2 regions of the Luteococcus peritonei genome follow, and region 2 is predicted to be linked to the other one. Evidence: predicted binding sites of a transcription regulator. Region 2 holds the regulator's gene; the other holds the start of a gene.
What was found. Region 2 encodes LexA, which represses DNA repair genes until DNA is damaged. Its sites were predicted from a motif close to TCGAACANNTGTTCGA; they were not measured.
Positions count from the first base shown of each region.

Region 1 (3,368 bases), on a different contig from region 2:
TGGATCTCGCCCAGGCCGATGTCGGCGCGCGGATCCAGCCGGGAGCGCACCGCGGTGGTACGGGTGTCGGCCAGCAGCCACTCGGCACCGCGCTCGTCGCGCCCGGCCAGCCGGGCCACCTCCTGGGCCACCTGCAACATCTGCTTGCCCGTCTTCAGGTGGGCCTCGGCATTGCGCCGGTCCACATTGCGCGCGTCCAGCGGCACCAGCCGGCGGGCGGCGTCCAGCACGTCCACCGTGGTGGCCTGGCGACGCTCCACCATCCGCACCTGGTTGGTCAGGATGCCGGTGAGGCGGTGCTCGTCGGCGATGGCCAGCATGCCGCCCGCCTGCCGGGCGCTCCCCACCCCGCTGCCGGCCACCTGGTGGTTGGTCACCGCCACCACCAGCTGGGAGGGGTCCACCAGGTCCAGCCAGCGGCGCAGCTCCCGGGTGGCCTCCCGACGCCGGCCGCGGGCCACCTCCAGGCCGAACTGGGAGTCGGCCCCCAGCACCACCAGCAGGTCCCCCGCCTGGGCGTGTGAGGCCACCAGCTCGGGCGTGCTCACCGGCCGGCCCCGCTCGCCGGCCAGATGGGTGGCGGTGGTCAGCCGGCACAGGCTGCCCCAGCCGGAGCGCGAGGTGGCCATGGCCACCACGCGCGGCAGCCGGGGATCGCGCAACGTGCCGCCCCGGGCGGCGCTGCGCCGTGGGGCGGCGGGGGCATGGGCCGGGTGCTGCGGGTCGTCGACGCTGAACGGGACGGCGAGGTCCACCCCCACCACCGGGGCCACGCCGGTGCGCAGGCAGGCCTTGGCGAAGCGGACCGCGCCGTAGAGCCCGTCGCGGTCGGTCAGGGCCAGGGTGTCCATGTCCTGGGCGGCGGCGGCGTTGACCAGTTCCTCGGGATGGGAGGCGCCGTACTGCAGCGAGTGGCCCGAGGCCACCCGCAGGTGCACGAAGGGATCAGCCATGACGGCCTCCCGGGACCGGGCAGGACCCGAGGCCGGGGCGCAGCATCCGGACGGACATCAGTCCATCACCGTCCGCAGCCGCCAGCCGTCACTGCCCAGCACGTGCACCAGCTCGTAGACCCCGCGGCTGAACATCCGGCCGCAGGCCGCCTCCACCCGCCAGACCTCCTGCTCGCAGAGCAGGTCGTCGTCGGCCAGGGCAGCCGTCGCGGCGTGGCCCGGCTCCGGTGCGGTCACCGCACCCTCGTGCGGCGAGAAGGCCTCCTGCGGCGCGGGCTCCCAGTCGCCGCGGGCGGCACGCACCCCCGGTGAGTCCCACCAGGCACCGGACTCCACCCAGCGCGCCTGCACCTGCAGCACCCGCCACAGGCGGTCACGCCACAGGAACTGGCTGGGCCCCTCGGCCAGCTGCGGGTCGACGGCCGGCTCCAGACCGGCGATGCCCTCGCCGATGCGGCCCTGGCGGACCTCGATCACCTCGTCATGCCTGCGCACAAGCATCCCTTTCGGCCACACCCCGTCACGGATCTCGACCCCGGGACGCAGCGGCATGCCGGCTGCGCCTGGCAGACCCGGCACGGACGGGGGTCGAGGTCGTCCGCGCCGGGCGTGCCCGGATGCCCTCACGGATGCGTCTGCGAACCTTCCCCAGCGCGCGCGGAGGCCCTGCGCAAGACCTCCAATCGAACATCCGTTCGAGCAAGGACAACTATAGACAGGCCTGCCGACAAAACGTCAATGGGAGGACAGATCCCCTTGCAGGACGGCAGATCACCGGCGTCAGGTGTGGATTTACTGTCCGAGGGCGAGCCTCGACGACCACATCCTCACGGGTGGGTGACAATGGGTCCATGCCGAGCCCCGACCACCGCTCCAGCAGCACCGGACAGCCTGACTTCCCCGATGTGCTGTCCAAGGCGATCGCACGCCGCAACCTCACCCTGGACCGGCTCAGCCAGCGGTTGCGTGCCGCAGGCACCCCGGTCTCCATCGCCACGCTGAGCTACTGGCAGACCGGCCGCTCGCTGCCCACCCGCAACCGCTCGCTCAAGGCCATCGCCGAACTGGAGAAGATCCTGCGGGTCCCGGTGGGTCACCTCACCAGCGCACTGCCCGGCGACGCCATCAGCCGCTGGGAACCGGTCACCCGGCTGCCGCGCGACGAGCAGATCGACGGCATCCTGCGCGAGATGGGCATCGATCCACGTCGCCCCTACACCACCCTGACCGTGCAGGACAGCCTGCACGTGGACCGAGCCAACCATGTCCAGACCGAGACCACCCGCCAGTTGATCCGCGCCGAGGTGGACGGCCTGGACCGCTTCGGCCTGGCCTTCCAGCAGTCCAGCCCGGAGGACGTCCCGCCCTCCATCCAGGCCGGTGTGGGCTGCAGTCTGGGTCGTGTGGTGCAGTTCGAGGAGGACGGCCTGGTGGTGGGCGAGATCCTGCTGCCCCGACCGCTGCGCCATGGCGAGCTGGCGATGATGGACTACGAGATCAGCTGGGACACCGCCGACGACTTCGACCCCGGCTTCGCCCGGGAACTGCGCAGCCCGGTGCGTTACCAGGTGATGGACCTGCACTTCGACAACGGCCTGCCCCGTGAGGTGAACTACTGGATGTCGCCGCGGCGTGACGTCTCCGGCAACGGGGCCCCGATGAACCAACAGCTGGCGGTCTCCTGCTACGTCCAGATGGTGCTCACCGATCCCGCACCGGGCAGCCACGGCATGGGGTGGACCTGGTGACCCGCCGCCCAGCCCCCGCCGCCCCCGAGCACCCCAGGACCCGACCATGACCCAGCACGCGCCCAACGAGTTCGCCCAGGTCCTGACCCGGGCGGTGCAGCACCGCAACCTCACCCTGGAGCGGCTCAGCAGCCGGCTCAAGGCCCAGGGCACGCCGGTCTCGATCGCCACGCTGAGCTACTGGCAGAGCGGGCGCTCCTTGCCCACCCGGGCCCGCTCCCTCAAGGCCCTCGAGCACCTGGAGACCATCCTCGAGGTGCGCCCCGGCCACCTGGTCAGCGCTCTCCCCGGTGACAGCTTCCGGCGCTGGGACCCCAAGGGGGTGCTGCCGCTGCAGGAGAAGGTGCAGCTCATCCTCGACGACATGGGCCTGGACCTGAACCGGCACATGCGCACCCTGCAGCTGCACGACAGCCTCCACCTCAACGCGGACCGCACCCTGCAGGTGCAGACCTCGCGCCACCTGGTGCGTGCCGAGGACGACGAGCTGGTACACGTCCCGGCCGTCTTCTCGCAGTTTGACCCCGACGACGGTACCCCGCTGCTCAGCTCCGGGCATGGCTGCGTCATCGGTCAGATGAAGGTGGTCGAGGAGGACCAGCTGGTGGCCGGTGAGCTGGTCTTCCCCCGGTCACTGAATCGGGGAGACCTGCACCTGTACGAGTAC
Region 1 covers NZ_BAAAIX010000001.1:66,898-70,265, reverse strand. Annotated here, with positions in the region: gene ABD073_RS00375 (DNA polymerase III subunit alpha) at 1-953, opposite strand, end outside; gene ABD073_RS00370 (DUF6504 family protein) at 1,011-1,454, opposite strand; gene ABD073_RS00365 (helix-turn-helix transcriptional regulator) at 1,805-2,701, shown strand; gene ABD073_RS00360 (hypothetical protein) at 2,748-3,368, shown strand, end outside.
Region 1: ABD073_RS00370 (DUF6504 family protein) is a predicted target of LexA. The motif match lies at 1,637-1,652, and genes of this name have one in related genera.

Region 2 (3,368 bases):
GGAGCCATTGTGACGCGTGGCCGGCCCACCCCCTGGACGGGAGACCATCGAGCGCCGAGGCACGCCGCCCGCCTCCCCGAAGGCGACCCTCTGTCCCCCTACCATCAACTTGTTCCGTCAACCGATGCCTTCCCAGGAGTCTTCCGTGAGCAACGACCCGACCAACCACCAGGGCCAGGTGCCCGAGGGCAGCTGGCCCGACAACCAGCACAATGCGGGCAGCCAGAACCCCTACGGCACCGCCCCCACCGACCCCTACGCCGCCTCTGCCCCGCAGAGCGACCCGTACGGCACCTCCGTCCCGCAGAGCGATCCCTATGGCACGGCCCCGGCCGATCCCTACGGCCAGCAGGCCGGCTACGTCGCTCCGGGCGCCGGCTACGGCCAGCCCGCCTACGGCTACCAGCCCGGTGCCGCCACCCCGCAGCTCTCGAGCTGGTTCAAGCGCGTGGCCGCCAACATCATCGACTCGATCCCCGGTGCGATCCTGGGTGGCATCGCGAGCAACTTCATGCCCGATTACGACCAGAACACCGGGGCGCAGCTCACCGACGGCAACTGGCCGGTGGCCATGGTCTTCCTGGCGCTGGCCTTCGGCTGGACGCTGTGGAACCGCTGGCTGCGCGCCGGCCGCACCGGCCAGAGCGTCGGCAAGTCCGTGCTGGGCATCAAGCTGCTCGACGAGATGACCGGCCAGCCGATCGGCGCCGGCAAGGCCTTCCTCCGCGACATCTGCCACGTCCTGGACAACATCTGCTACATCGGCTACCTGTGGCCGCTGTGGGATGCCAAGCGCCAGACCTTCGCCGACAAGATCATGAAGACCGTGGTCGTCGACGCCAAGTGATCCACCTCGTCGTGCCACCGGCACGCTGAGCGACAATGGCCTCCAGCACTCGGGCTGGGGGCCATTGTCATGCGGTGGACCAGTCACGTCGTGGCGACGGAGCACCCGGAGGCGACGCGGGTTGAGGAGCCTCAGCGCTGCAGTGCGATGCTCACGTCCTGCTGGGCGGGCTGCTGCTCCAGCGGGGCGTTGCTGACCCCGAAGAAGGCCACCAAGCCGACGGTCACCGTGGCGACGGTCAGCACTGCCAGCAGCACCATGACGGCCAGCAGGCCGCGGTCGGTGAGGCGCACCGGACCCATGGGCTGGGCCGCAGCATGCGCCCGGGTGGCGGTACGCGGCGCCAGCACCAGCTCGATCGGCCGGCCGGCCACGACCGGCCCGGCGGGCTGGGCGGGGCGGGCAAGGGGTGCCGTGGCGGCCTGGGGCCTCGCCACGGGGCCACGCAGGGACTCCCGACGGCGACGGTGCTTCACCGGGGTGACGGTGCTGCGGGCAGTCAGTGTTGCGCTCATCTCGTACTCCTTGTCCTGGCGAACCTCTTCCGTGGGCCATCCGCCCTCGAACAGGTGTTCGATGCCATCACACTAGCGCCGCCAGGCCCGTCAATCAAACATCCATTCGAATGACGTGATCTTTTCGTGATCCTGGACCGCGGCCCCGGGCGACTGGAAGGAGTCAAACAGGCGCCTCTGACAATTTTTTCGCGGCCGCCCGACACGCGCCCACCAGATCGAACAGGTGTTTGAATCACCTCGCGTGAAGCACTACTGTCGAGCCATGGCGACAGGCGACGAGAAGCAGAGCACGGGCGGACGCCCCGGCACCCGGCGCGGGGTCGGCCGGCCCACCAACGAACAGGTTCGTCAGGAGCTGGCCGGGCCAGGACGTGGGCGCAAGGAGCAGCCCGCCACCGTGGACGCCGACGGCCTGACCGCGCGCCAGCGTCGCATCCTGGTGATCATCCGCGACGTGACCGCCTCGCGCGGCTACCCGCCGAGCATTCGCGAGATCTGCGATGCCGCCGGCCTGGCCTCCTCCTCCAGCGTCGCCCACCAGCTCAAGCAGCTGGAGGCCAAGGGCTATGTGCACCGCGACCCGAACCGGCCGCGGGCCATGGAACTGAACCTGCCCAGCTCGCTGCAGCCGCGCACCCCCGCCCCGGCCAGCGCGCCGGAGGTGGACGGGGACGTCACGGGCCTGCACGACTCCTTCCCCAGCGCGGTCAACGTGCCCATGGTGGGGCGGATCGCGGCCGGCGGCCCGATCCTGGCCGAGGAGCGCGTCGAGGACGTCTTCCCCCTGCCCAAGCAGCTGGTCGGTGAGGGGACGGTCTTCCTGCTGGAGGTGCACGGCGACTCCATGGTGGATGCCGCGATCTGCGACGGCGACTACGTCGTGGTCCGGCAGCAGAACGATGCCGTCAACGGTGACATCGTGGCGGCCCTGCTGGACGACGAGGCCACCGTCAAGACCTTCCGACGTGAGCCCGGCCAGGTCTGGCTGATGCCGCACAACGAGAACTACTCCCCCATCGACGGCAACCACGCCACCATCCTCGGCAAGGTGGTCGCGGTGCTGCGCCGCGTCTGAGGTGCGACGCCCGATCCGGGTCAAGCCCGGCGCCTCACGTACGCACGTCGGAGGCATGCACGACCCTCAGGGAGAGCCGGCCCTGGTGGTGCAGGTGAACGCCCCCGCGGTGGACGGCAGGGCCAACAAGGCCGTGCTGGCCGCGCTCGCCAAGGCGCTGGGCACCCGGCCCAACCGGCTGGAGATCGTCTCCGGCCAGACCTCGCGCACCAAGCTGGTGGAGTTCGACGACGAGCTCGCCCCCGCCTGGCAGGACCTGCTGCAGGGCTGAACCGACCTTCCTGCGCGGAGCGGACAGCGCCCGCCCGGCGGATCAGCCGCGACCCTCCTGCAGCCGTCGCAGCGCCTGCACCGCCACCTCACGGTCGCGCGTCATCCAGAAGTCGGGCATCGAGGCCCGCAGGAAGCCGCCGTAGCGAGCCGTGACCAGGCGCGGATCCAGCACCGCCACGACACCACGGTCGCTCACCCGTCGGATCAGCCGGCCCGCACCCTGGGCCAGCAGCAGACCGGCATGGGTGGCGGGCACGGCCATGAAGCCGTTGCCGCCGTTGTCCACCACGGCCTGCTGGCGGGCCTGCATCAGCGGGTCGTCGGGCCGTGGGAAGGGGATCTTGTCGATGACAACCAGCTCGCAGGTGTCGCCCGGCACGTCGATGCCCTGCCACAGCGAGACCGTGCCGAACAGGCAGACCTCCGGCTCGGCGACGAAACGCTTGGTCAGCTCCGAAAGCTGGGCATCGCCCTGGCACAGGATGGTCATCTTCGGCAGCTGCTTGCGCACGTGGGCGGCAGCCGTCTCCGCGGCCTTCTGCGAGGCGAACAGCCCCAGGGTGCGGCCGCCGGCCGCCCAGACCAGCTCGGCCACCTCCTCCAGCGCCTCCGGCGTGATCCCCTCACGGCGAGGGTTCGGCAGCGAGGTGGCGAC
Region 2 covers NZ_BAAAIX010000028.1:86,951-90,318, reverse strand. Annotated here, with positions in the region: gene ABD073_RS12140 (RDD family protein) at 146-847, shown strand; gene ABD073_RS12135 (hypothetical protein) at 979-1,362, opposite strand; gene lexA (transcriptional repressor LexA) at 1,628-2,440, shown strand; gene ABD073_RS12125 (DUF167 domain-containing protein) at 2,442-2,711, shown strand; gene ABD073_RS12120 (ATP-dependent DNA helicase) at 2,754-3,368, opposite strand, start outside.